2 regions of the Streptomyces sp. NPDC104096 genome follow, and region 1 is predicted to be linked to the other one. Evidence: riboswitches for the same ligand, from Rfam matches in the RefSeq annotation. Region 1 holds a riboswitch; the other holds the start of a gene.
What was found. A riboswitch is a leader RNA that binds a small molecule or an ion and turns the genes downstream of it on or off. The one in region 1 is predicted to bind glycine.
Positions count from the first base shown of each region.

Region 2: linked by a shared signal. The riboswitch ahead of gcvP (aminomethyl-transferring glycine dehydrogenase) and the one ahead of gcvT (glycine cleavage system aminomethyltransferase GcvT) in region 1 are both predicted to bind glycine.

Region 1 is NZ_JBVJMD010000023.1:51,642-67,293, reverse strand. It holds gene ACZ60B_RS23265 (trimeric intracellular cation channel family protein) at 1-57, opposite strand, end outside; gene ACZ60B_RS23260 (M1 family metallopeptidase) at 114-1,505, opposite strand; gene ACZ60B_RS23255 (hypothetical protein) at 1,900-2,451, shown strand; gene ACZ60B_RS23250 (ABC transporter ATP-binding protein) at 2,628-3,875, opposite strand; gene ACZ60B_RS23245 (ABC transporter ATP-binding protein) at 3,899-4,996, opposite strand; gene ACZ60B_RS23240 (ABC transporter permease subunit) at 4,993-5,991, opposite strand; gene ACZ60B_RS23235 (ABC transporter substrate-binding protein) at 6,134-7,933, opposite strand; gene ACZ60B_RS23230 (ABC transporter permease) at 8,002-9,009, opposite strand; gene ACZ60B_RS23225 (enhanced serine sensitivity protein SseB C-terminal domain-containing protein) at 9,331-10,119, opposite strand; gene ACZ60B_RS23220 (enhanced serine sensitivity protein SseB) at 10,308-11,111, opposite strand; gene ACZ60B_RS23215 (AAA family ATPase) at 11,226-11,900, opposite strand; glycine riboswitch at 12,108-12,208, shown strand; glycine riboswitch at 12,209-12,316, shown strand; gene gcvT (glycine cleavage system aminomethyltransferase GcvT) at 12,390-13,511, shown strand; gene gcvH (glycine cleavage system protein GcvH) at 13,619-13,996, shown strand; gene ACZ60B_RS23200 (serine hydroxymethyltransferase) at 14,011-15,273, shown strand; gene ACZ60B_RS23195 (L-serine ammonia-lyase) at 15,361-15,652, shown strand, end outside.
Region 2 is NZ_JBVJMD010000101.1:1,065-14,031, forward strand. It holds gene ACZ60B_RS41250 (mannose-1-phosphate guanyltransferase) at 1-2,357, shown strand, start outside; gene ACZ60B_RS41255 (DUF881 domain-containing protein) at 2,524-3,360, shown strand; gene ACZ60B_RS41260 (small basic family protein) at 3,357-3,689, shown strand; gene ACZ60B_RS41265 (DUF881 domain-containing protein) at 4,337-5,116, shown strand; gene ACZ60B_RS41270 (FHA domain-containing protein) at 5,178-6,080, shown strand; gene ftsR (transcriptional regulator FtsR) at 6,126-6,863, shown strand; gene ACZ60B_RS41280 (bifunctional nuclease family protein) at 6,949-7,422, shown strand; gene ACZ60B_RS41285 (MerR family transcriptional regulator) at 7,661-8,305, shown strand; gene ACZ60B_RS41290 (DNA polymerase IV) at 8,363-9,853, shown strand; gene ACZ60B_RS41295 (PRC-barrel domain-containing protein) at 10,105-10,476, opposite strand; glycine riboswitch at 10,592-10,687, shown strand; gene gcvP (aminomethyl-transferring glycine dehydrogenase) at 10,868-12,967, shown strand, end outside.

The DNA of each region.
Region 1 (15,652 bases):
GATGCCGATCAGGTCGAGGCGATGCTGGACGGAGGGGCTGAACAGTTCTTGGAGCACCCTGCCATTCTCACCCAGCGGCGACCGTAAACCTTACAAAGCGAGGCTCACAGGGCTCAAAGAGTTGGTTTCCCTGCCGTGAACAGCCAGGTCTGGAACAGATCATCGAGCTGCCGTCCGGAGATCCGCTCCGCCAGCCGGATGAAGTCGGCCGTGTCGGCGTTGCCGTAGCGGTGCAGTTTCGTCCAGGCCGGAAGCAGCCGGAAGAAGGCGTCGTCCCCGATGCGCTCGCGCAGCACCTGGAGCGTCATCGCGCCGCGCTGGTAGACGGCCGAGGCGAACATGGTGTCGCGCTGCGGGTCGGCGACGACCGTCTGCCAGAAGGCGGAGTCGGCGGGGCGGGCGTCGTAGCCGGCCAGGAAGGAGTCGTGCGCCGAGCGGGTCCCGCGGTGCTCCGCCCACAGCCACTGGGCGTACGTGGCGAAGCCCTCGTTGAGCCAGATGTCCTTCCAGCGCTCGACCGAGACCGAGTCGCCGAACCACTGGTGGGCCAGTTCGTGCACGATCGTCGACTCGCTGCGCACGGCCGAGTAGACCGGCTTCGACTGCACCTCCAGGGAGAAGCCCGCCTCGGGCATGTCGTCGACGATCGCGCCGGTCTCCTCGAAGGGGTACGGCCCGAAGACCTGCGACCAGTAGTCGGTGGCCTCGGCGGTCAGGGCGTACACGTCGACGTTGTTGCCGTTCGCCAGGACCGGGTCGATCGCCACGTAGATCGGGATGCCGCCGGGGGTCTTCCCGGTGCGCACGTCGAACTTCCCGACCGTCGCGGTCGCGAGGTAGGTCGCCATGGGCTTCGTCTCGCGCCAGTGGGTGTACGTCGAGCCGCCCTTGTCGTACGTGGAGACGAGCCGGCCGTTGGAGACCGCGGTCAGGCCCTTGGGGGCCCGGATCCGGATGTCGTAGGTCGCCTTGTCGGCGGGGTGGTCGCTGGAGGGGAACCAGGTGGACGCGGCGTTGGGTTCGCAGGCGACGAACACGCCGTCGGTGGTCTTCATCCAGCCGTAGTTCGAGCCGAACACGATGGGCCCGCCCAGGGGTTCGGGAACGCCTCCGTAGGTGACGGTGACCGTGAAGGTCCGCCCCTTGCGCAGGGCGTCGCGCGGGGTGATCCGGATCTCGTCGGCCTCGCGCGCGAACCGGGCGCGTCTGCCGTTCACCTCGACCTTCGTGACCGCCAGCTTCTGGAGGTCCAGGTCCAGGGACGAGAGGTTCTGCGTCGCGCGGGCGGTGAGGGTCGTACGGCCGTCCAGGCGGCCGGTGGCCGGGTCGTACGCCACGTCGAGGTCGTAGTGGCGGGCGTCGAAGCCGCCGTTGCCGAGCTGCGGGAAGTAGGTGTCGCCGATGCCGTCCGCGCCGGGGGTGGGGGCGGGAGAGGCGGCGATGACGAGGAAGGAGGCCGCCGCGGTCGCGAGGGCCCCCAGTCGTGCCGAACGGGAGAGCGCCATAAGTCATCCCTTCGGGTCATGTTCCGATCAGACGGACATGACCGACTCTGCGGGCTCCCGATTGAACATGTGCATGACTTTGCCAACTCGTCACGTGTCACCGCGAGTTGAGGCCTGACGGTCCTTCACGGCGTGGCGCAGGTCACACGGCGTCAGAAGTTTGACCGTTTCGGGGCGAAGGGGGCCCTTTCTCCCGCTCCACAGGGCGGAGAAATCCGGCATACCGGGAGTGCCGCCGGGAGTCCCGAATAACAGAATTGAGGATTCCTTGAGACTGATTCCCCGGCATTCACGAGAAGCGCTTGTGGCCACCATCCCCGCTGAGTAATTTCTGCTTCGCCAGCGCGAAGCGCAATGGAGCGCCACAGCGCACAAGAAAACACGGGGTAAAAGAATGAACAAGTTCGGAACAGCCGGCCGGGTCGTCGCGACCACGGCACTCCTGGTCGGCGCGTCCGTGGCGATTCCGACGGCCGCCTCCGCCGCACCGGCGAGCTGCGGAACCGAATCCTTCATCACCGTCGAGAAGTACGGCACGCCGTACTACAAGGCGATCGGCTCCACTGCCGGCAAGTACAACGCCGGTCCGACCTCGACCCTGAAGTACTCGTTCAAGACCACCACGAGCCGCTCGACCAGCTGGACCGTGGGCGGTGGCACCAGCGTGAACTGGGGGATCGCCAAGGTCGAGGCGAAGGTCGACCGCAACGTGACCAAGAAGACCACCAAGGGCGTCACCGTCACGGACACCCTGAAGGTCACGAAGAAGCACTACGGCTACGTCACGCCCAAGGTCGAGTACCGCCGGTTCAACATCCGCAAGGAACACTACGGCGCGAACTGCCGGGTCGTCGTCAACAAGGACTACGGCGTCATCGACGTCATCTGGACCAACCCGTTCTTCTCGGAGTGCGTGGCCAAGCACGCCTGCACCCCGAAGCCGTAATTCACCGATAAACAAACGGGAATTTGACGGCTGAACCATCGCACCGCAATTCCACGGGGGACGGGGAAAACGGGGGACGGGGGAAACGGGGGGAACGGGGGAACGGGGGAACGGGGGAAAACCGAAAGGGGCCCTTCCCGCTGCGCGCGCAGCGGGAAGGGCCCCTTGAGGATGTGTCAGTCCTGGGCGCCCTTGGGCGCCTCGGACTCGCCGGTCTCGGCCGCCGGGGCCTCGGGCTCCGGGGCGGCCGTCTCGGCCACCTCGGCCACCTCGGCCACCTCGGCCGCCACCGCCGCCGACGTCGCCGCCGACTCGGCGAGGACCTCGTCGGCCACCAGCTCGGCCGCCGCCTTGGCGACGGTCAGCAGCACGGTGTCCTGCGGTGCCTGGTCCTCGAAGTTCTCCGGGTGGTGGCAGGCGACCCGCTGGCCGGGCTTCAGCTCGACGAGCACCGGCTCGGTGGTCTTGCAGACCTGCGTCGCCTTCCAGCACCGGGTGTGGAACCGGCAGCCGGTCGGCGGCGAGATCGGCGAGGGCACGTCGCCCTGGAGCAGGATGCGCTCGCTCTTCGCCGACTTGCGCGCCGGGTCCGGGATCGGCACGGCCGACATGAGCGCCTTGGTGTACGGGTGCATCGGCGCCTTGTACAGCGCGTCGCGTTCCGCGAGCTCGACGATCTTGCCGAGGTACATCACCGCGATGCGGTCCGAGACGTGCCGGACGACCGAGAGGTCGTGCGCGATGATCACGTACGTCAGGCCCAGTTCCTGCTGGAGGTCGTCCAGCAGGTTGACGACCTGCGCCTGGATCGACACGTCGAGCGCGGAGACCGGCTCGTCGGCCACGACCAGCTTCGGCTTGAGCGCGAGCGCGCGGGCGATGCCGATGCGCTGGCGCTGGCCGCCGGAGAACTCGTGCGGGTAGCGGTTGTAGTGCTCGGGGTTGAGACCCACGACCGACAGCAGCCGCTGCACTTCCTTCTTGATGCCGCCCTCGGGCTCGACGCCCTGGAGCTTGAAGGGAGCGCCGATGATCGTGCCGATGGTGTGGCGCGGGTTCAGCGACGAGTACGGGTCCTGGAAGATCATCTGCACATCGCGGCGCAGCGGACGCATCCCGCCGACACCGAGGTGCGTGATGTCCTTGCCCTCGAACTCGATCTTGCCGCCGGTCGGCTCGAGCAGCCGGGTGATCAGCCGGCCCATCGTCGACTTGCCGCAGCCGGACTCGCCGACCACGCCGAGCGTCTCACCGGCGCGGACCTCGAAGTCGAGGCCGTCGACGGCGTGCACCGCACCGACCTGCCGCTGGAGCAGGCCCTTCTTGATCGGGAAGTGCTTCTGGAGCCCGGTCACCTTCAGCAGGATCTCGCGGTCGCCGGTGTTCCCGGCGCCGCTTCCTGTGCTCTGCGCGGGAATCGTCACCGCTGCGTCCTTCGGTTTCTCGCTCACAGCTTCGGCGCAATCTCTTCGGTCCAGATACGCTCCCGCTGCTCCTGCGACATGTGGCAGGCGGCCCAGTGCTGGCCGCCGACCTCGGTCAGCTCGGGGCGGACCGTGCGGGTGACGTTGTCCTTGGGGACGTCCGCGTACGGGCAGCGCGGGTTGAAGGCGCAGCCGGACGGGATGTTGATCAGGGAGGGCGGGGAGCCCTTGACCGGGATGAGGCGCTCCTGCTGGTCACGGTCGAGACGCGGCATCGAGCCGAGCAGACCCCAGGTGTAGGGGTGGCGGGGCTCGTAGAACACCTTCTCGGCCGGACCGCGCTCGACGCAGCGGCCGCCGTACATCACCAGGATGTCGTCGGCCAGTTCGGCGACGACGCCCAGGTCGTGGGTGATGACGATGATCGCGGAGCCGAACTCCTTCTGCAGATCCCGGAGGAGGTCGAGGATCTGCGCCTGGACGGTCACGTCCAGGGCGGTCGTCGGCTCGTCCGCGATGAGCAGCTCGGGGTTGTTGACCAGCGACATCGCGATCATCGCACGCTGGCGCATACCGCCGGAGAACTCGTGCGGGTAGCTGTCGACCCGCTTGTCCGGCTGGGGGATGCCCACCCGGTCGAGCATCTCGACGGCCCGGCGCTTGGCGGTCTTCTTGTCCACCTTGTGGTGGATGCGGTACGCCTCCACGATCTGCTGACCGATCGTGTAGTACGGGTGCAGCGCGGACAGCGGGTCCTGGAAGATCATCGCCATCTGCCGGCCGCGCAGCTTGCGCACGTGGTCGGGGTCGGCGGACAGCAGCTCGGTGCCGTCCAGCCAGATCTCGCCGGAGATCTGCGCCTTGCGCTTGCCGTACTGGCCCGCGGTGTGCAGACCCATGATGCCGAGCGAGGTGACCGACTTGCCGGAACCCGACTCGCCCACGATGCCGAGCGTCTTGCCCTTCTCCAGCTTGAAGCTGAGCCCGTCGACGGACTTGACCAGACCGTCGTCGGTCGGGAAGTGCACCTTCAGGTCGCGCACTTCGAGGAAGGAACTCGGGGCGGGCGAGGCGGGCGTGGGCTCGCCCACGGCCGCTCCGCTCTTGCTGAGTTCGGTCATGACAGCCTCACTCGAGGGTCGATCACGGCATACAGGACGTCCACCAGCAGGTTGGCGATCAGCACAGCCAGCGAGGTGACCAGGGTGACGCCCAGGATGATGGGCAGGTCCTGGTTCTTGATGCCGTTGAGCACCGCCTGGCCGAGGCCGGGCAGGCTGAACGTGGTCTCGGTCAGGATCGCGCCGCCGATGAGGGCGCCGAGGTCCATGCCGAGCATGGTCAGGATGGGGGTCATCGTGGAGCGCATGGCGTGCTTGCCGATGACGGTGCCCTCACGCAGGCCCTTGGCGCGGGCGGTGCGGATGTAGTCCTCGCCGAGGATCTCCAGCATGGTGGCGCGGGTGATCCGGGCGTACATCGCCGCGTAGAGGAAGGCGAGGGTGATCCAGGGCAGGATCATGCCGCCGAACCAGCCGGTGAAGCTCTGGTCGAGCGGTACGTACTCGCCGTCGAACCACTTCAGTCCGAAGACGAAGACGGCCAGGGCGAGCATGCCCGTGAAGTAGATGGGGAGGGAGACACCCGCGAGGGCGACGACCATCGCACCGCGGTCCCACAGGGTGCCCCGCTTGAGCGCGGAGAGGACACCCGCCGAGACACCGAGGACCAGCCACAGGACGGCGGCACCGAGCGCGAGACCCAGGGTCACCGGGAAGCGGTCGGTGAGCACCGGCCAGACGGCCTGCTCGCTGCGGAAGGAGTAGCCGAAGCACGGCGCGGCGCAGTGGGTGACATCGCCGCCGGCCGCGTAGGTGCGACCGGTGAAGATGCCCTTGAAGAACTCCCAGACCTGAAGGTAGATCGGGTCGTCCAGGCCCAGCTTCACCCGCACGGCTTCGACGGCCGCGGGGTCCGCCTGCTTGCCCACGAAGCTCGTGGCGACGTCGACGCCCGCCCACTTGGGGACAAGGAAGAAGATGCCGAAGACCACCATGATGATGACCACGAGCATCACTGCGGCGGCGAAGAGCCGCCTGATGAGGTAAGCGAGCACAGCTCTCGGCCCGCAGCGGACCACGGGCCACCGGAGGTCTCCCCCACTGTCTTATGGACGTGGGAGGTGTCCCCAGGTGGCCCGCGATCACGCCGCGCCGGCCTTCACCTGCCTTTCGTGCCGTTCGGCGGGTGTGCCGGGTTTACTTCGCGGACTTCAGGCCGAGGTTGACGAAGTCGTACATACCGCTGTAGCCATCGGTGGTGTACACGTTCGCCAGGTTGCTACCCCGCCAGTTGATGAACTTCTCGAACACGAAGGGCAGGTAGTACGCGCCCTCCATGACCTTGTGGTTGATCTCGGTCGAGATCTTGGTCTTGCCGGCGTCGTCCAGCGTCGTGACGTACTGGTCGAACAGGCCGTCGATGGCCTTGTCCTTGATCAGCGCGTAGTTCGAGTTACCGCTGTCGAGGATGTACTTGCTGTCCCACAGCGGCAGACCGAAGCCCTGGACGGACGGGAAGTCGGGACCCCAGCCCATGATGATGATGCCGTAGCCCTTCTTGGCCACGTTGGCGGGGCTACCGATGATACCGGTGGTCTGCGAGCCGTCGTACTGGTCGATCTCGGCGGTGATGCCGATCTTCTTCAGCGACGCCTGGAGCGACTGGGCGGTGGCCACCTCGACCGGCTTGTTGTTGCGGACCGCGATGGTGGTGGAGAAGCCGTTCGGCTTGCCGCAGGCCTTCAGGGCCTCCTTGGCCTTGGCCTCGTTGCCGTTCTTGTTGGCACCGTTGAGCTCGTACGGGTCGTAGCTCTGGCCCTCGGCGCCCGCGACGGACGGCGGGAGCATGTTGGTGCCGATGTCGCCACCGGCGACCGGGCCGCCACGAGCGGTCTGCAGCGAGACGTGGTCGGCGCCGTAGATGACGGCCTTGCGGCACTCGGCGTTGTCGAACGGCTTCACGCTCTGCGGGAAGACCGCGTAACGGACGTAGCCGGAGACCGGGTTGTCCAGGTTGTCCTTGTGCTGCTTCAGGGCGGTGGTGCGGCCCTGCGGCGACATGCCGGTCTGGTTCAGGTCCAGGTCCAGGTCACCGCTGATCAGGCGCTGGTCCAGGTCGTTGGCGTTCGAGAAGAACTTGACCGTGATCTTGTCCGGGTAGGCCTTGCGGACCGGGTCCGAGGCCTGGTCCCAGGAGGTGTTGCGGACCAGGGTCAGGTCCTTGCCCGGGGCGTAGGACTCGAACTTGTACGGGCCCGAGGAGAACGGGTGCAGGCCGTACTTGGACTTGGTGTCCATGTCCTGGCGGACCGGGGACGCCGACGTCAGGGCCAGCATCTCCTCGAAGTCCGAGTTCGCCACCGGCAGGTGGAAGACGATGGTCTTGTCGTCCGGCGTGTCGATCGCCTTCAGACCGAGCTTGTCCTTGGACGTGTCCTTGTAGGGGCCCTGGTAGGCGCCCTTCGGGTCCAGGACGTCCTTCAGGTACACCGGACCGCCGGACAGCACGTCCTGCGCCCACACGCGCTCGATGCCGTACTTGACGTCCTTGGACGTGATCGGCTTGCCGTCTTCCCACTTCACGCCGTCGCGCAGCGTGTAGGTGTAGGTCTTGCCGTTGTCGGTGACCTTGGCGACGTCCGTGGCGAGGTCCGCGGTCACCTCGGCACCGGTCTTACCGGCCTCCGCCTTGTTCGTGACCAGCTGGCGGCTGTAGTAGCGGGAGAAGTTCCACATGAAGCCGTAGTAGCCACGCGTGGTGTCCCACGAGTCGGCGTCCTGGGCCGCGCCGAACTTCAGCGTGCCGCCCTTCTTGGCCAGCGAGGCCTGGGCGACCTTGTTGTTCGCGGCGTCGAAGCCGGCGGCGCCGTTCTTGGAACCACCGTTGTCGTCGGTGCCGCCACCGCCACCGCACGCCGCCGTGGTCAGCAGCGCAGCAACCGCGGCGGCAGCGGCCATGGCCTGCTTACGCCGCCCTGAGGCGCGTTGGGTAGTCACGATCTCGGATCCTCCGGATTTGATGAGAGACCCCGTGTGAGGCCACGGGACGCTTGGGGTACGGCGGTTCAGCGGGAGGCCTTCGGGTCCAGCGCGTCACGCACGCCGTCGCCGAAGAGGTTGAAGGCCAGAACGGTGATGAAGATCGCTACGCCGGGCACCACCATGTACATGGGGTCCGAGTCGTAGTAGTCGATCGCGTTCGAGAGCATCTGGCCCCAGGAGGCCGTGGGCGGCTTCACGCCCACGCCCAGGAAGCTGAGCGCGGCCTCGGTGAGGATGTTCGTGGGGATCATCATCGTCGTGTACACGATGATCGGCGCGACCAGGTTGGGCAGCAGTTCCTTGAACAGGATGTAGAGCTGGCCGGCGCCCAGCGAGCGGGCGGCCTCGACGTACTCGCGCTCACGCAGCGAGAGGGTCTGGCCGCGCACCACGCGGCCGATGTAGGGCCAGCCGAAGAAGCCGATGACCAGGATCATCACGAAGACGCGCACGCCGGTGCCGTGCAGGCCCAGCATGTCGTTCGGCATGACCGAGACCAGGGCGATGATGAAGAGCAGCTGCGGGAAGGCCAGCAGACCGTCCATGACCCGGCTGATGAGCGAGTCGACCCAGCCGCCGAAGAATCCGGCGAGGATGCCCAGGACGGTGCCGAGGACGACGGCCACGACGGCCGACAGGAAGCCCACCAGGAGCGAGATCTGGGCCCCGTAGAGGATCCGGGCGAAGATGTCGCGGCCGTTGACCGGCTCGACGCCCAGCAGGTGGTCGCCGCTCAGGCCACCGAGGGAGCCGGTGGGCGTGCCGAACAGCGGGTCGATCAGGTTCTCGTGGTACGCGTCGGGGTCCTGCCCGACCAGGCTCGTGATCACCGGCGCGAGCAGGGCTATCGCGATGAGCACGAGCACCACGATGCCGCCCGTCAGGGCGAGCTTGTCCCGCTTGAGGCGCTCCCAGGCGATCCGGCCCAGGGAACGACCCTGTACGGCCTTGGCGTCGGCGGTGACAACCGCCGCTTCTTCGGCCGCGCTCGGGGCCGCATCCGCGGTCGGCTCGTGCAATGGTGCCGTCATCTGGCAGGGACCCCTCTCAACCGGCGGTAGCCGGCCCACACTTGCCGCGGTAGCGGCGTGATCAGTCCGTCGTACACAGGGGCGAAACTCCCCTGGTCTGGGAGTCTTCAATGCCTGGGCGATCGGTCGCCAGACTTGGCGGTGAATGGATGCGTAAACGTGATGCCACCAAGAGGGTTCCGTTATCCGGACAGTGGGTAACGGGGGTCGGACGCGGACGAGTTCGGAAAATTGGGACATTCCGCACTTTTTCGTACTGATCTACGCGCGAAGACGTGGCCTTGCCACCGCGCGCCGTCGCGTCCTTGAGATGATGGGCCGTCAGTAGCGGCCGGGCGTGGGCGGGTATCCGTACCCGCCCGCCGGCGCCTGCACGTGGGCCTCGCGGTCGTAGAACGGACGCGCACCCGCCCGCATCCACATCACGACCGGGTCGTGCTCGTCCGACATCGCCACCGTGGACACCGGCAGCCCGTCCGGCACCGCGCCGATGGACTGCTGCATCATCGCGCGCACCGAGTCGACGGCGGCCGGCGAGGTGTCGTACACGTCGAGACCGATGACGAGGTACGGCGCCCCCAGCGTCGGCTGCACCCAGGCGCGGCGCAGCGCGCGCACCGCCGGGGTGCGGTGGGCGTTCTGCGCGAGCAGGGCGTAGAACTGGGGGATCTCGACGGCCGGTTCGGACAGCCGCAGCGGGCCGGCCGGCTGGCGCTCCAGACCCGTGGCGATCCGCCGCAGGTCGAGCCAGGGGATGCCGAGCCCGCCGCCGGGGGCGTGCGGGTTCAGCCAGAGACCGAAGTGGTCGGGGTAGAGGGTGCGGGCCACGTCGAGGCCGTCCACGACCTCGTACGAACGGTTCCAGCCGCTGGCCGAGAGCTCCTGGGCGGAGGTGACGCACGGCGCGTAGCCGTAGCCGTCGACCTCCATGTTCCCGTACTGGGCGTCGGGCGAGCCGGCCTGGCCGTGCCACAGCAGCATCCAGACCTGGCCGGAGGACGGGGTCGCGAGCGCGCGCAGCAGCGCCTCGTAGGCGTCGTAACGCCCGGGCGTCACCTGGCGCAGCATGTGCTCGACCTGCCCGGTCGCGGCAGTGCCGCTCGCGCTCACCCTTTACCGCCCCTTCGAGAAACGTGGCCTTGGATATGAAACCACCTTAGGCGGCGGAGTCGGCAACAGCCGCCCAGGAGTTCGCAGGTTGTTGCCCGGGGCCGGGACGGCCGGGGGACACCGGGGGCCGGTGGCCACTGGTCGGTGTCCGATGGCCGGTGGCCGGCGTCCGGTGTTCGAACCCGCGGTCAGTGGCCGCGCTGGTAGAACGGGCGGACCCGCTCCCGCATCCAGTCCGTCACCGGGTCCTCGACCACGTCGAGCAGGACGAGGTTCACCGGCCACCGGACGGCGGCCCGGGCCAGCGCCCGGCCGAGCGCGTCCATCGGCAGGACCCGCAGGTCGCCCTCCCACCGGGACAGCTCGACCCCGACGAACAGCACGGGCTCACCGGTCTCGACCTCGGCCAGACAGCGACGGGCCGTCAGGACGACCCCGGTGTCGGCGAACTCGGCCGAGGCCGCGGCGAGGAAGTCCACCGGGTCGTCCTGCCAGTCCGGCTCGAACAGCCGCACCCGGCCGCCGCTCGCGAACCCGTCCAGCGGGGTCCGCCCGCTGCGGCACAGTTCCGCCACGGCCTGCGGCGGCAGCGGGATGCCCACCACGCCGTCGGGGTTCACGATGAGGCCGGCCTGCGGCGGCAGCCCGCGGGCGAACTCCACCGCGGGCGCGACGGTGAACGACATGTGCGTGCCGACGACCTGGCGGAACTGCTCCTCGGAGCTGAAGACCGGCACGTACACCTGGCCCTCGATCTCCAGCGAGGGCAGGTCGAGGGGGCCGCTGTGCGGGCCGCCGCCGTTGGGCAGCGGCACCCAGACGAAGCTGCGGCCGAGGACCTCGAGGATCCGGCCGCCGGCCGTCGGGACGCCGAGCGAGGCGGAGAGCACCTCCTCCAGTTCGTTGCCGGGCCATCCGCCGTGCGGATGGGGGTGCGCCTGTGCGGGGAAGCCCGCGGGAAGGTCCGCGGGAAGGTCCGCCGGGAAGTCCATCTCTCTACCGCCTGCTGGGAACCGCTGCTGTGGCTGAAAGGCTAACCGGTACGGGCCCGCCCGGGATCGTCCCCGGGACGGATCGCCCCCGGGACCGGTCGACGGCGGCACCTGTCAGGGGGCGAAGTCGATCCGGCGCAGGACGTCCGCCGCGTCGCGGTCCAGCAGGATCGCCGAGGTGCAGCCCCCGGGCAGTGCGCCCTTCTCCACGGCGTGCAGCAGTCGGGCGGCCGCGCGGCGGTGGCGCAGGAAGGCGTAGCGCGACACACCGCGGCCCCGGTCGCGCTGGCCGGCCAGCGCCGCGGACGGGGTGACGTCGAGCAGCAGCAGGTGCAGGGTGCCGCCCCGGCGGCGGGCCGCGCGGGCCAGCCAGTCGCGCACCCAGGCCTGGGTGCCGCAGTCGTGCACGACGACTCCCCCGCCCGCGCGCAGGGCCCTGCGCAGTCCGGCGTAGTGGGCGAGGCGGACGAGCGGGCGGTAGACGGCGTACGGCAGGAAGCGCGGCGCCCGGTCGTCCCAGCGGTCGCGGGTGTCCTGGGAGTCGACGCCGACTCCCCGTACCGCCCGCCGCATCAGCGTGGACTTGCCGCTGCCGGGCAGGCCGGTGACCACGACCACGTCGTGGGGGCCGAAGACCAGTCCGTGCGGGCTGTGCCCGGAGCGCTCGCGCAGATCGCGGACGACCGGTGCGGGCCGCGGGGCGCGCGTCTCGACCGCCGGGGCAGCGGTCTGCTTGGGCAGCGCGGCGGCCGAGCCGGCCACGTACGCCGTGATCCTGTTCACCGTGATCGTCCTCCCCTGGGGTCAGGTAAGTCCTTTCCCCACTGAGCGTAAAGAGAAGGTAATGCGCGGCGCTTCGAAATTTCGTGCCCGTTCCGCCACAAGGCGGTCACAGCCGCCTCCCCGGCGGGCCCGCCCCCCGGGGAGGCGAGGCGGGCCTGCCCCCGGCGCGACGAGGCGTGCAATGATGTGCCCGCCAACTGCATACCGGCCGTTTGAATCCGCGCGGGAGAGTTCCCGGCAGCAGTGCTGCCCGGGGCGCCGAAGGAGCAAGTCCCTCCCTTGAATCTCTCAGGCACCGTTACCGCGTGGGCGAGGCACATCTGAAAAGCGGACCGTTGCGACAGCGGTCCCACCCAAGGTGCAAGTCGTGACCCCAGGTGGTCATGACGAACCTCTCAGGTTCCGATGACAGATGGGGAGGAACGACCTCGCCCTTCCCCGTGCTCGGATTCGCTCCCGCGCGGGGTACCCATCGCCCCGGGAGACGACCGTCCGATGAGCAGCAGCACGCCACCCCGTCACACCGCGCTCGACGCCCTGCACCGTTCGCTCGGCGCGACCATGACCGACTTCGCCGGCTGGGACATGCCCCTGCGCTACGGCTCCGAGCGTGACGAGCACACCGCGGTGCGCACGAGGGCAGGTCTGTTCGACCTCTCGCACATGGGTGAGATCACGGTGACCGGCCCGCAGGCCGCGCAGCTGCTGAACCACGCCCTGGTCGGCAACATCGCCTCCGTCGGCGTCGGGCGCGCCCGCTACACGATGATCTGCCGGGCCGACGGCGGCATCCTGGACGACCTGATCGTCTACCGGCTGGCCGAGACCGAGTACATGGTGGTCGCCAACGCCTCCAACGCGCAGATCGTGCTCGACGCGCTGGTGGAGCGCGCGGCCGGCTTCGACGCCGAGGTCCGCGACGACCGCGACGCCTACGCGCTGATCGCCGTCCAGGGCCCGGAGTCCCCCGGCATCCTCAAGTCCCTCACCGACGCCGACCTCGACGGCCTGAAGTACTACGCGGGCCTGCCCGGCACCGTCGCGGGCGTCCCCGCCCTCATCGCGCGCACCGGCTACACCGGCGAGGACGGCTTCGAGCTGTTCGTGGCCCCGGCCGACGCGGAGCGGCTGTGGCAGGCGCTGACCGAGGCGGGCGCGCCCGTCGGGCTGGTCCCGTGCGGCCTGTCCTGCCGGGACACGCTTCGTCTCGAGGCGGGCATGCCGCTGTACGGGCACGAGCTGACCACCTCCCTGACGCCCTTCGACGCCGGGCTCGGCCGGGTCGTGAAGTTCGAGAAGGAGGGCGACTTCGTGGGCCGCGAGGCGCTGACCGAGGCGGCCGCCCGCGCCCAGGACAACCCTCCGCGCGTCCTGGTCGGCCTGGTCGCCGAGGGCCGCCGCATCCCGCGCGCCGGGTTCGCGGTCGTCTCCGGCGGCGAGGTGATCGGCGAGGTCACCTCCGGCGCCCCGTCCCCCACGCTGGGCAAGCCGATCGCCATGGCGTACGTCGACGCGGCGCACGCGGTGCCGGGCACGGCCGGTGTCGGCGTGGACATCCGGGGCACTCACGAGCCCTACGAGGTCGTGGCACTGCCGTTCTACAAGCGCCAGAAGTAGACACTGAGCGCAGCCGCATGTGACACGGCGCACTTTCCGCTGCCCACCTGCGGTTTCTGTCGTCCCCCTTTCAGCAGCACTTCCCCGCGTACAGGAGAATTCAGGCCATGAGCAACCCCCAGCAGCTGCGCTACAGCAAGGAGCACGAGTGGCTGTCGGGCGCCGAGGACGGCGTCTCGACGGTCGGCATCACGGAGCACGCGGCCAACGCGCTCGGCGATGTCGTCTTCGTACAGCTCCCGGAGGTCGGTGACACGGTGGCCGCGGGCGAGACCTGCGGCGAGCTGGAGTCGACCAAGTCGGTCAGCGACCTGTACTCCCCGGTCGACGGCGAGATCACCGAGGTCAACGAGGACGTGGTGAACGACCCGTCGCTGGTGAACTCGGCGCCGTTCGAGGGCGGCTGGCTGTTCAAGGTGCGCGTCACGGGCGAGCCGGCCGACCTGCTCTCCGCCGACGAGTACACCGCCTTTTCCGCCGGCTGAGGAGTCACGGACACATGTCGCTCATGAACACCCCCCTGCACGAGCTCGACCCGGACGTCGCCGCCGCGGTCGACGCCGAGCTGCGCCGCCAGCAGTCCACCCTGGAGATGATCGCCTCCGAGAACTTCGCGCCGGTCGCGGTGATGGAGGCCCAGGGCTCGGTCCTGACCAACAAGTACGCCGAGGGCTACCCGGGCCGCCGCTACTACGGCGGCTGCGAGCACGTCGACGTCACCGAGCAGATCGCCATCGACCGGGTCAAGGAGCTGTTCGGCGCCGAGTACGCCAACGTGCAGCCCCACTCGGGCGCCTCCGCCAACCAGGCCGCGCTGTTCGCGCTGGCCCAGCCCGGGGACACCGTCCTCGGCCTGGACCTGGCCCACGGCGGCCACCTGACCCACGGGATGCGGCTGAACTTCTCCGGCAAGCAGTTCCACGTGGTCGCGTACCACGTGGACGAGGCCGGCCTGGTCGACATGGCCGAGGTCGAGCGGCTCGCCAAGGAGCACCGCCCGAAGGTGATCATCGCGGGCTGGTCGGCGTACCCGCGGCAGCTGGACTTCGCCGAGTTCCGCCGGATCGCGGACGAGGTCGAGGCCTACCTGTGGGTCGACATGGCGCACTTCGCGGGCCTGGTCGCGGCGGGTCTGCACCCGAACCCGGTCCCGTTCGCGGACGTGGTCACCTCCACCACGCACAAGACCCTCGGCGGCCCCCGCGGCGGCATCATCCTGGCGAAGAAGGAGTTCGCGAAGAAGCTGAACTCCTCGGTCTTCCCGGGCTTCCAGGGCGGTCCGCTGGAGCACGTGATCGCCGCCAAGGCGGTCTCCTTCAAGATCGCCGCGAGCGAGGAGTTCAAGGAGCGCCAGCAGCGCACGGTGGACGGCGCGCGGATCCTCGCCGAGCGGCTCACCGCGCCGGACGCCCGCGCGGCCGGCATGAACGTCCTGTCGGGCGGTACGGACGTCCACCTGATCCTGGTCGACCTGCGCGAGTCCGAGCTGGACGGCCAGCAGGCCGAGGACCGGCTGCACGAGGTCGGCATCACGGCCAACCGGAACGCGGTCCCCGACGACCCGCGCCCGCCGATGGTGACGTCGGGCCTGCGCATCGGTACGCCCGCCCTCGCCAGCCGCGGCTTCACGGCCGAGGACTTCGCCGAGGTCGCGGACGTGATCGCCGAGACGCTCAAGCCGTCGTACGACGCCGCGTCGCTGAAGGCCCGGGTCGAGGCCCTGGCCGCCAAGCGCCCGCTGTACCCCGCCCTGGGGAAGTAGTACCGCAATACGGGGCACCGCGCGCACACTGAAGTAGGTGAGCGCGGTGCCCCACGCCTTGTTCCACCCCCGTTCTGAGGAGTCACCGTGGCCGTCTCGGTCTTCGACCTGTTCTCGATCGGCATCGGCCCGTCCAGCTCCCACACGGTCGGTCCGATGCGCGCGGCGCGCATGTTCGCCCGTCGGCTGCGCGGCGACGGCCTGCTGGGCTCCGTCGCGTCCGTACGCGCCGAGCTGTACGGCTCGCTCGGCGCCACCGGCCACGGCCACGGCACCCCGAAGGCGGTGCTGCTCGGCCTGGAGGGCGACTCGCCACGCACGGTGGACGTGGAGCGGGCCGACGCCCGGGTGGAGGAGATCAAGGAGGCCGGACGGATCC
Region 2 (12,967 bases), on a different contig from region 1:
ACGAGACCGTCGTAACCGTGCAGTTCCTGGCATCGCTCGTCAAGAACTACTTCGGAGACGGCGAAGAGCTCGGGATGGAGCTCACCTATGCCAATGAGGAGAAGCCACTCGGTACCGCCGGAAGCGTCAAGAACGCCGAGGAAGCATTGAAGGACGATGCGTTCCTCGTCATCTCCGGAGATGCCCTGACCGACTTCGACCTCACCGAGCTGATCAACTTCCACAAGGAAAAGGGCGCGCTGGTCACCGTCTGTCTGACGCGCGTACCCAATCCGCTGGAATTCGGCATCACCATCGTGGACGAGGAAGGCAAGGTCGAACGCTTCCTGGAGAAGCCGACCTGGGGCCAGGTCTTCTCGGACACGGTGAACACGGGCATCTATGTCATGGAGCCCGAGGTGTTCGACTACGTGGAACCCGACGTGCCGGTCGACTGGTCCGGCGATGTCTTCCCGCAGCTGATGAAGGAAGGCAAGCCGATCTACGGCTATATCGCCGAGGGCTACTGGGAGGACGTCGGTACTCACGAGAGCTATGTGAAGGCGCAGGCGGACGTCCTCGAGGGCAAGGTCGACGTCGAACTCGACGGGTTCGAGATCTCCCCGGGCGTATGGGTGGCCGAGGGCGCCGAGGTACATCCCGACGCCGTTCTCCGGGGCCCCCTCTACATCGGTGACTACGCCAAGGTCGAAGCCGGTGCCGAGATCCGCGAGCACACCGTCGTGGGCTCGAACGTCGTGGTGAAGACCGGAGCCTTCATGCACCGGGCCGTGGTGCACGACAACGTGTACGTCGGTCAGCACAGCAATCTGCGCGGCTGTGTGGTCGGCAAGAACACCGACATCATGCGGGCCGCCAGGATCGAGGACGGCGCGGTCATCGGTGACGAGTGCCTGATCGGTGAAGAATCGATCGTGCAGGGCAATGTGCGGGTCTACCCGTTCAAGACCATCGAGGCCGGCGCCTTCGTCAACACATCGGTGATCTGGGAGTCGCGGGGACAGGCGAATCTGTTCGGCGCGCGCGGGGTGTCCGGGATCCTGAACGTCGAGATCACGCCCGAGCTCGCCGTACGCCTCGCCGGGGCCTATGCGACGACGCTGAAGAAGGGCGCCACGGTCACCACGGCCCGTGACCACTCCCGTGGTGCCCGCGCGCTGAAGCGGGCCGTCATCTCCGCTTTGCAGGCCAGTGCCATCGACGTCCGCGACCTGGAGAACGTGCCCCTGCCGGTCGCCCGGCAGCAGACCGCGCGCGGCAGTGCGGGCGGGATCATGATCAGGACCTCGCCGGGTGTGCCGGACTCCGTCGACATCATGTTCTTCGACGGACAGGGAGCGGACCTGTCCCAGGCCAGCCAGCGCAAGCTCGACCGGGTGTTCGCGCGGCAGGAGTACCGGCGTGCGTTCCCGGGAGAGATCGGGGACCTGTACTTCCCGGCCAGCGTGTTCGACTCGTACACGGGGTCCCTGCTGCGGAACGTCGACACGACCGGTATCGCCGAGTCCGGGCTCAAGGTCGTCGTCGACGCGTCGAACGGCTCGGCGGGTCTCGTCCTGCCCAGCCTGCTCGGCAAGCTGGGCGTGGACTCGCTGACCATCAACCCCGGTCTGGACGAGTCCCGGCCGACGGAGAGCGCCGAGGTGCGGCGGGCGGGCCTGGTCAGGCTCGGTGAGATCGTCGCGTCCTCCAGGGCCGCTTTCGGCGTGCGGTTCGACCCGGTCGGCGAGCGGCTCTCGCTCGTCGACGAGAAGGGGCGGATCGTGGAGGACGACCGGGCGCTGCTGGTGATGCTCGACCTCGTGGCCGCGGAGCGGCGCAGCGGTCGGGTGGCCCTGCCGGTGACCACGACCCGCATCGCCGAGCAGGTGGCCGCCTACCACGGGACCCAGGTGGAGTGGACGACGACCTCGCCCGACGACCTGACCCGGGTCGGACGGGACGAGACGACCATCTTCGGTGGGGACGGCAAGGGCGGATTCATCGTCCCCGAGTTCAGCAGCGTCTTCGACGGCACCGCGGCCTTCGTACGACTGATCGGTTTGGTGGCCCGGACACAGCTCACGCTGAGCCAGATCGACGCGCGGATCCCGAGGGCGCACGTCCTCAAGCGTGATCTGGCGACTCCGTGGGCCGTCAAGGGACTGGTGATGCGCCGTGTGGTCGAGGAGGCGGGAGACCGCTTCGTGGACACCACGGACGGGGTGCGGGTCGTGGAGACCGACGGGCGTTGGGTGATGGTGCTGCCCGATCCGGCCGAGGCCGTCACCCATCTGTGGGCGGAAGGGCCGGACGACGCCTCCGCGCAGGCCCTGCTCGACGAGTGGGCGGCGGTCGTGGACAGCGCCGGCCGCTGACGTCCCGGTACGTGGGCGTGCCGGACAAGTGTCCCCGAGGGGGCCTGTCCGGCACGTCGGAGGGGCCGTTCGGAGGTACGGGTCGCGACATGCGACGATGTGCGGCATGCCGCAGGAGCCCCCCGTTCGGAGTACATTCACGCGCCCGTCGCGTCCGGACGCGTCCATGTCGCTGCTCACCAACGTCATGGATCACAGCCTGGACGACGGATACGCCGAGGCAGCCGCCCGCAAGAAGGCCGAGGGCGGCGGTGGCCTGCCCCGGACGCTGAGCGCGAAGCTGGGTCTCGCCGGCGGTCTGGTGCTCGCCGCGCTGGTCGTGACGGTCGGCGCGGCGCAGGCCCGGATCGCGGCTCCGGTCGTGGCCAAGGAGCGCCAGGAGCTGATCGACCGTATCGACCGTGAGACGAAGGCGGCGGACGAGCTGGAGGGCACCGTCGACGAGCTCCGGGACGACGTGGGCGCACGGCAGCGGGAGGCGCTCCGCGACGACGGCGGCGACAGCCGGGCCGAACTGGTGGGTATTCTCTCGGGCGCCTCCGAGGTGCACGGGCCCGGCGTGAAACTGGTCGTGGACGACGCCAAGGAGGCCACCACCGGAGGAGACGGCGACCCGCGCGAGACCTCCGGGTTCTCCGACACCGGGCGGGTGCGCGACCGGGACATGCAGCGGGTGGTCAACGGGCTGTGGGAGTCGGGCGCCGAGGCGATCTCCATCAACGGACAGCGGCTGACGGCACTGTCGGCGATCCGGGCCGCGGGGGACGCGATACTGGTCGACAACAGGCCGCTGGTGCCGCCTTACGCGGTGCTGGCGGTGGGGGACGGGAAGCGGCTGAGCACCAAGTTCCAGGACAGTGCAGACGGCCTGTACCTGAACGCCTTGCAGGAGAACTACGGCATCCGGACCGCCATCTCCACGGAGAGCGACCTCCGGCTGCCGGCCGCACCGAGTGTGATCGTACGTACAGCACAGCCGATATCCGAGAAGGGCACATCGTGATCGCCGTACTGGGCCTCGTCGTGGGAGTCGTGGCCGGCCTTTTGGTCCGCCCTGAGGTTCCGGCGGTCGTCGAGCCTTATCTGCCGATCGCCGTCGTGGCGGCGCTCGACGCCGTCTTCGGAGGTCTGCGGGCCATGCTCGACGGGATCTTCGACGACAAGGTGTTCGTCGTGTCGTTCCTGTCGAACGTGGTCGTCGCGGCGCTGATCGTCTTCCTGGGCGACAAGTTGGGCGTGGGCGCCCAGCTGTCCACGGGTGTCGTGGTCGTCCTCGGCATCCGCATCTTCTCCAATGCCGCGGCCATCCGTCGGCACGTGTTCCGGGCGTGAGACCGACGATGAGCAACCAGGACGAACAGCCGGAGCCGCGCGGGCCCGAGTCCGAGCAGCCCGAGCTTGAGCAGCGTCGACCTGAGCAGCTTCGGCCCGAGGCCGAGCCCGAGTCCGAGCGGGCCGAGCCTGAGCAGCGGCGCCCGGAGCCTGAGCCCGAGGGGCGGCAGTCCGAGCAGCGTCGGGCCGAGTCCGAGCCCGAGCGGCCGGGGCCTGCGCAGCAGCGGCGGCCCGAGCTCGAGCGGTTGCGCCAGCTTCGGTCCGAGGTGGAGCGGCGCCAGCCCGAGCCGCGTCGGCCCGAGCTCGAACCTGAGCGACCGCAGCCTGAGCGACCGCAGCCTGAGCGGTCTCAGCCTGAGCGGTCTCAGCCTGAGCCGCGTCCGCTCGAGTCCGGGCGGCCCCGGCCGGACTGGCGGCAGCCCGAGCAGCGTCGGGTCGAGCCCGAGCCCGAGCGGCCGGGGCCTGCGCAGCAGCGGCCGGAGCCGCGTCGGCCCGAGCCCGAACGCCCCCTGATACAGCGGCCGCAGCCCCGGCCGGAGTGGTCCCGTCCGCAGCCGGAGCAACCGCGGCCTCGACCCGAGCCGCCCCGGCCGCAGCCGGAGTGGTCCCGGCCCGAGCACGGGCTGCGCAGGGAACTGCCCGACGAGGTGCCCGCGCAGCCTGCCCAGGCCGAGCAGCCGACCGAGACGGCGGCAGAGCCTGGGCTGTCCGGTCGGCAGCGGCTGGTGCAGGGACTGTGGCCGCCGCGCCTGTCGCGGGCCCAACTCATCGTGGCCGTGCTGCTGTTCGGTCTCGGCTTCGGTCTGGCGGTGCAGGTGGCGTCGAACAGCGACAGCGACAGCGCGCTGCGCGGCGCACGTCAGGAGGATCTTGTTCGTATCCTCGATGAACTGGATGACCGCACTCAGCGTCTTGAGGACGAGAAGCAAGGTCTCGAGAAGCAGCGCGACGAGCTGGAGAACAGCTCCGACCAGGCCGAGGAGGCCCGTAAGCAGACGCTCGAGAAGGAGCGGCAACTCGGCATCCTCGCGGGCACGGTGGCCGCGCAGGGGCCCGGTATCACGATGACGATCGAGGACACGAAGGGGACGGTCCAGGCGGACATGCTGCTCGACGCGATCCAGGAGCTGCGCGCGGCCGGCGCGGAGGCGATCCAGGTGAACGGGGTGCGCGTGGTCGCAGGCACGTATCTGACAGAGTCCGGGAAGAGTGTGAGCGTCGACGGGAACAAGATCAACGCTCCGTATCGTTTCACTGTCATCGGCAAGCCGCAGGATCTCGAACCGGCGCTCAACATCCCTGGAGGCGTGGTGCAGACACTGGAGAAGGAGCAGGCCACGGTTACCGTCGAGCGTTCGAGCAAGATCGTCGTGAATGCCTTGCGGGCGGCGGAGCGGCCTGACTACGCTCGGTCGTCCTCCCAGTGAACCGGGGGTGCATGGGGGTCGTCGGCCCAGGGCATCAGGTTGCGGGGGGTCGGCGCACCGAATGGGTGGTGCGTGGTGGAAACTGTCTGGTGGATACGGACGTTGTGAAGATGTCCGGGTCGACCGGTGTATTGAGTCAGGGTTCGTCCTGCCCCACGGGCGGGTCTGTTTCGGTCAAGGGGAATCGCCCGTGAAGTTGTTTGCGAAGTTGTTCGGCAAGAGCGCTCGAGAAGGTAGCGACAACGCGACCGCTCGCCATCGCGCACAGCCCGACGCGGACGGCCAGCGGCCGTTGTTCCGGGACCAGGTGGCTGGCCCGGGTGGTGACGTCTCCGGCGGTCAGGGCGCGGCGTCAGTTGACCCTGCCCAGTCCGGCGGCATAGGTTTCGGGCAACCGTCAACCTCAAGTTCGGGTGGAGGGTTTTCCGTGTCGGCCCTGGTGTGTACGAGGTGCGGTAACCGCAACGGCGAGAACAGCCGCTTCTGTTCCAACTGTGGCGCACCGCTGCGCCCCGGTCTGACGCCCGAGCGGGCGTCCGAGACGACGTCCACGATCTCGATCTCGGGGATCGAGGCCTACGACGCCGAGGTCACCGGCCAGACGTCGGTGCCGGCGCTGTCCCCCGAGGCGCAGGCGGCCGTCGACGCACTGCCGCTGGGTTCCGCGCTCCTGGTGGTGCGCCGGGGCCCGAACTCGGGCAGCCGCTTCCTCCTGGACGGCGAGCTGACCACGGCGGGGCGGCACCCGCAGAGCGACATCTTCCTCGACGACGTGACGGTGTCGCGTCGGCACGTGGAGTTCCGGCGTGGCCAGGACGGCACGTTCACGGTCGCCGACGTGGGCAGCCTCAACGGCACGTACGTCAACCGTGAGCGGATCGACGAGGTCCCGCTGGCCAACGGCGACGAGGTGCAGATCGGCAAGTACCGGCTGGTCTTCTACGCGAGCCAGCGAGGCTACTGACCCTCCCCCGGACGCTGCGTCCGGGGGGACCCCCAGGGAAGGTCCATGCTTCGAACACCGGGCGGCGGTGCCGGGTACGGCACCGCCGAGGCGGACAGCGGGCTGATGAGCATCGGCTCGGTGCTGAACACGCTGCGCGAGGAGTTCCCCGAGGTCACCATCTCCAAGATCCGATTCCTGGAGTCGGAGGGCCTCATCGAGCCGCAGCGGACCCCTTCGGGGTATCGCAAGTTCAGCATCAAGGATGTCGAGCGTCTCGGCCATGTCCTGAGGATGCAGCGCGACCACTATCTGCCGCTCAAGGTGATCCGTGAGCACCTGGACGCCATGGAGCGCGGGGAGGCCGTACGGCTGCCCGCGCTGGGGCGCCAGCGCGAGGGCGAGGCCGCCCCGGAGGTCTCCGACGGCCTCACCGCGGCCCGGATCGGGCGGGCCGAGCTGCTCGCAGCCGCGGAGGTCGGTGAACGCGAGCTGGAGGAGTGGCAGTCCTACGGGCTCATCACCCCGCTGGAGGGCGGAGTGTACGACGCCGAGGCGGTCACGGTCGCCTCGCTCGTCGTCGAGCTGGGGCGGTTCGGGATCGAACCCCGCCATCTGAGGCTCATGAAGGCCGCCGCGGACCGCGAGGCCGGGCTGGTGGACCAGGTGGTGGCCCCGCTCAGGCGGCACCGCAACCCGCAGACCAGGGCACACGCCGAGGACCGCACCAAGGAGCTCGCGGGGCTCACGACGAGGCTGCACGCGGCGCTGGTGCAGACCGCGCTCGGGGTCCGGCTGCCCTGAGAGCCGGGCCTCCCGGACGGCGTGATCGGGCGCCCGTTCCCGGTCCGACTACCCAAACATCCCGGGCACGGCCTAGGGTTGCTGTGTGAACGAGCTCGATGTCGTAGGTGTCCGGGTCGAAATGCCCTCCAACCAACCGATCGTGCTCCTGCGTGAAGTGGGAGGCGACCGTTACCTCCCTATCTGGATCGGGCCGGGGGAGGCGACGGCGATCGCTTTCGCCCAGCAGGGCATGGCCCCCGCGCGACCGCTGACCCACGACCTGTTCAAGGACGTGCTCGAAGCCGTCGGCCAGGAGCTCACCGAAGTGCGCATCACGGACCTGCGTGAGGGCGTCTTCTACGCGGAGCTGGTGTTCGCCAGCGGGGTCGAGGTCAGTGCCCGTCCGTCCGATGCCATAGCGCTGGCGCTGCGTACCGGGACGCCGATCTACGGCAGTGACACGGTCCTGGACGACGCGGGGATCGCGATCCCGGACGAGCAGGAGGACGAGGTGGAGAAGTTCCGCGAGTTCCTCGACCAGATCTCACCCGAGGACTTCGGCAGCAGCAGCCAGTAGGCGCTGCGCGGGCGCGTCGCCCCGGTCGGGTGGCGCGCCACGGCGGCGGCAATTGCCAGCGGCCAGTGAGTGCGTCCTGCGGCTCCGCCGGAGAGCATTCGGCTAGCCTTTCCCCGCGGTGGGGTACGGGAAACCACTCCTAGGGTGATTATCACTCGGCGTGCCGAGTGTGGCGATCGTTGACGCACCCCTGGTGACTGCCTACCGTCGAGGAGGCAGGTCAAGGACGGAGGTCGGCGTGAGCAGCAGCGGCGGCGGTATGGCTGGGGGTGCCCCCGGACGCGGTTTCGGGGCGAGCGGTCCGTACCCGCTTCACGGCCAGGTGGCCGACCATGCTCCGCAGCGGCCTTCGGCAGTGCCGAGCAGCGGAGGGGCGACGTCCATGGCGTCCGAGCAGATCGGCTATCGGGGCCCGACGGCCTGCGCGGCCGCCGGTATCACCTACCGGCAGCTCGACTACTGGGCCCGTACCGGCCTGGTCGAGCCGAGTGTGCGCCCCGCCCACGGGTCCGGGACGCAGCGGCTGTACAGCTTCCGCGACGTGGTCGTCCTGAAGATCGTCAAGCGGTTCCTCGACACCGGGGTGTCGTTGCAGAACATCCGTACCGCCGTGCGGCACCTGAAGGAGCGGGGCTTCAGCGACCTGGAGCGCATGACGCTGATGAGCGACGGCGCGACGGTGTACGAGTGCACCTCGCCCGACGAGGTCCACGCGCTGCTCCAGGGCGGGCAGGGCGTCTTCGGGATCGCCGTGGGCGTGGTGTGGCGGGACGTGGAGAGCGCCCTGTCGCAGCTGCACGGGGAGCGGATCGACACCGGGGAGACCCTGGTCGGCCCCAACCCGGCCGACGAACTGGCGCGGCGGCGCAACCGGGCCGTCTGAGGTCCGCCCCGGCGCCGCGCGAGGGCATTGTCAGTGGCGTAGGGGAGCATCGGAGATGTGAGAACCGCGCCCACGATCCTGCATCTCGACATGGACGCCTTCTTCGCCTCGGCGGAGCAGGCGTCCAAGCCGAGCCTGCGCGGGAAGGCCGTCGTCGTCGGCGGGATCGGGCCGCGCGGGGTGGTGGCGACCGCTTCGTACGAGGCACGGGTCTTTGGCGTCAACTCGGCGATGCCCACGGCTCAGGCCCGTCGGCTGGTGCCGAACGCGGCCTACCTCGTGCCCCGCTTCGGGTTCTACCGTTCGATCAGCGAGCAGGTGATGGGGCTGCTGCGGGCGCTGTCGCCGTTGGTGGAGCCGCTGAGCCTGGACGAGGCGTTCGTGGACCTGGAGGCCGGTGGGGCGGCCTCGGACACCGAGTCGGCCCGGTCGGCGGGGGTGAAGCTGCGCGCCGACATACGGGCGGTGACGGGGCTCACGGGGTCCGTGGGGCTGGCCGCGTCGAAGATGCTGGCGAAGATCGCCTCCGAGCGGGCCAAGCCGGACGGTCTGGTGCTGATCGAGCCGGGTACCGAGCGGGCGCTGCTCGGGCCCATGCCGGTGCGGATCCTGCCGGGCGTCGGTCCGGCCACCGGCGACCATCTGCGGCGGGCCGGGATCACCACGGTCGACGAGATCGCCGGGGCCGGCGAGGACGAGCTCGTCCGGCTGCTGGGCAAGGCGCACGGCCACGCGCTGTACGCGATGGCGCTGGCGCGCGACGACCGGCCCGTGGTGGCCGAGCGGGAGGCCAAGTCGGTGTCGGTCGAGGACACGTACGACGTGGACATCCACGACCGGCTCAGGGTGGGGTTCGAGGTGGCGCGGCTGGCCGACCGGTGCGTGGGGCGGTTGCGCCGGGCCGGTCTGTCCGGGCGGACCATCGTGCTGAAGGTACGGCGGTACGACTTCTCCACCCTGACCCGGTCCGAGACGCTGCGCGGCCCCACCGACGATCCGGCCGTCGTGCGCGAGGCGGCGGCCCGGCTGCTCGATTCCGTGGACACCACGGGCGGCGTACGACTGCTCGGGGTGGGGGTGACCGGGCTGGCCGACTACACACAGGAGGACCTGTTCGCGCAGGCGGCCGGCGAGCAGGCGGCCGAGGCGGAGGAGGAGGCGACCGCGGACGAGTCCGTGCCGCAGCCGGCGGAGCCGGTCGAGCGGCACTGGCCGGCTGGACACGACGTACGGCATGCCGAGCACGGGCACGGGTGGGTGCAGGGCAGCGGCCTGGGCCGGGTCACCGTCCGGTTCGAGACGCCCGACTCCGCACCCGGCCGGGTGCGGACCTTCCTGATCGACGACCCCGACCTGGAACCGGCGGATCCGCTGCCGCTGGTACGGCGAAGACCGGCGGAGGCCGAGCTCCCGGGAGCGGTCCGCGGTGCCGAGGAGGAGGTGGCGGAGGGGGAGCCGCTGGACGAGGAGCCGTTGGACGGAGAGGCGGTGGACGGAGAGGGGCTGGACGGAGAGGCGTCCACCGCTGCGGAGCGCGCGGCCGGCTGACGGCGGGCTCGGGGGCCTGACGGGGCGGGGTCCCGGCTGTCCGGAACGGTCCGGGTTCCGGTTGTCCCGAACGGGCCGGTCCCAGCTGCCCGGCCGCGGAAGCGCTCCAGGGCTACCGTCCGCTCGCCCGCGAGCGCATCCCGTGGGTGGTCCGTACGCGCTCCGTCGGCCTCGGCCGACGTGCGGGGTGTCTGTCCAGGCGGGAAGCCGGGCGCGCGGTGTCGCCGGGGCGGCAGGGCGGGGTGGCGGCGTCAGGGCTCGTCCGGACCGGCCAGCTTGCCGAAGTCGCGGTCAGGGAAGGGGGGCGGGGCGGCGATGTCGAGGCCGTAGTGGTGGTAGAGCTGGAGTTCCTGCTCGGGGGAGAGGTGACGACCGACGCCGAAGTCGGGGGCGTCCTTGATCAGAGTGCGGTCGAACGGGACGCGCAGCGCGCCCTCGACCAGTTCACTGGGCTCGAGCGGAACGAAAGCGTCCCTCGAGAACAGGCCGGTACGTATGGCTGCCCACTCCGGTATGCCGGTCGCGTCGTCGAGGTACACCTCGTCGACGGTGCCGATCTTGGTGCCGTTGCGGTCGAACGCCTTGCGGCCGATCAGGTTGCGCGGATCGATATCGGTCTGCACGGTCCCTCCTCCAGGTCGCAAACTCATCCGTAAGCACTACAAAAGAGCACATTCAGGAAGGCGGCCACTCGAAGACTCCCACGTTGACCTCGCTGGTAGTCTGGCAAGCGGCTGCTGACCCCGCGCGGGAGAGTCCTCCGGACATCACCGGAGGCGCCGAAGGAGCAAATCCTCCCCGGAATCTCTCAGGCACACGTACCGCACGGACGAGGTCACTCTGGAAAGCAGGACGGGTGTCGACGACCCGCGTCCTCACCGACGGTGAAAGCCGGTGACCCCGATGCGGGCGATCCGGTGAAGCTCTCAGGTTGAGATGACAGAGGGGGAGGCCGTCCGGGTACCCGCGCCAGGGTGCCCCTCGCAGGTCGCGTCAGACCAGGAGGCCTCCGCAATGACCGCCCACCGCACCCCGCTCTTCGAACTCGAACAGGGCATCCCGTTCGAGCAGCGCCACATCGGGCCCGACCACGAGGCGCGGGCCAAGATGCTCGCCCACGTCGGCTACGGCTCGCTGGACGACCTCACAGCGGCCGCGGTGCCGGATGTGATCAAGAACGCCGACGCCCTCGACCTGCCGGGCGCGCGCACCGAGGCCGAGGTGCTGGCCGAGCTGCGCTCCCTGGCCGACCGCAACCAGGTCCTCGGCTCGATGATCGGTCTCGGCTACTACGGGACCTTCACGCCGCCCGTCATCCTGCGCAACGTGATGGAGAACCCGGCCTGGTACACGGCGTACACGCCGTACCAGCCGGAGATCTCGCAGGGCCGTCTGGAAGCCCTGCTGAACTTCCAGACCATGGTCGCCGAACTCACCGGGCTGCCGACCTCCGGCGCCTCGCTGCTGGACGAGGGCACGGCCGCCGCCGAGGCGATGGCGCTGTCGCTGCGCATGGGCAAGAACAAGAAGGGCCTGTTCCTGGTCGACGCGGACGCTCTGCCGCAGACCATCGCCGTGATCGAGACCCGCGCCGAGCCGACCGGCGTCGAGGTGCTCGTCGCCGACCTCAGCGAGGGCATCCCCGCCGAGATCGCCGAGCGCGAGATCAACGGCGTGCTCCTCCAGTACCCGGGCGCCTCCGGTGCCGTGCGCGACCTCAAGCCGGTCATCGACCAGGCCCACGGGCTGGGCGCGCTGGTCACGGTCGCCGCCGACCTGCTCGCGCTGACGCTGCTCACCTCGCCGGGCGAGCTGGGCGCGGACATCGCGGTCGGCACGACCCAGCGCTTCGGCGTGCCGATGGGCTTCGGCGGACCGCACGCCGGCTACATGGCGGTGCACGAGAAGTTCGCGCGCAGCCTGCCCGGCCGTCTCGTGGGCGTCTCCGTCGACGCCGACGGCAACCGGGCCTACCGCCTCGCTCTTCAGACGCGTGAGCAGCACATCCGCCGGGAGAAGGCGACCAGCAACATCTGCACCGCGCAGGTGCTGCTCGCCGTGATGGCGGGCATGTACGCGGTCTACCACGGGCCCGACGGTCTGAAGGCGATCGCCGCCCGCACCCACCGCTACGCCACGCTGCTCGCGGCGGGCCTCACCGCCGGCGGTGTCGAGGTCGTGCACGGCGCGTTCTTCGACACGCTCACCGCGCGGGTCCCGGGCCGGGCCGCCGAGACCGTGGCCGCCGCCCGCGAGCGCGGGGTCAACCTGCACCTCGTCGACGCCGACCGGGTGTCCCTGTCCTGCGACGAGACCACCACGCGCGCGCAGCTCGCCGCCGTGTGGACGGCGTTCGGGGTCGAGGCCGACATCGAGGCGCTGGACGCGGTCACCGAGGAGGCCCTGCCGGCCGCGCAGCTGCGCACCGACGCCTACCTGACCCACCCGGTCTTCCACCAGCACCGCTCGGAGACCGCGATGCTGCGCTACCTGCGCAGGCTCTCCGACCGCGACTACGCGCTCGACCGGGGCATGATCCCGCTGGGCTCCTGCACCATGAAGCTCAACGCGACCACCGAGATGGAGCCGGTCACCTGGCCCGAGTTCGGCCAGCTGCACCCCTTCGCGCCCGCCGAGCAGGCGCAGGGCTACCTCACGCTGATCCGTGAGCTGGAGGAGCGGCTCGCCGAGGTCACCGGCTACGACAAGGTGTCCCTCCAGCCCAACGCCGGTTCGCAGGGCGAGCTGGCCGGTCTGCTCGCGGTGCGCGGCTACCACCGGGCCAACGGCGACGACCAGCGGACCGTCTGCCTGATCCCGTCCTCCGCGCACGGCACCAACGCCGCCAGCGCCGTCATGGCCGGCATGAAGGTCGTCGTCGTGAAGACCGCCGAGGACGGCGAGATCGACGTCGAGGACCTCCGGGCGAAGATCGAGCAGCACCGCGAGCGGCTGTCGGTGCTGATGATCACGTACCCCTCCACGCACGGTGTGTTCGAGGAGCACGTCGCCGACATCTGCGCGCAGGTGCACGAGGCGGGCGGCCAGGTCTACGTCGACGGGGCCAACCTCAACGCGCTCGTGGGGCTCGCCAAGCCGGGGTACTTCGGCGGC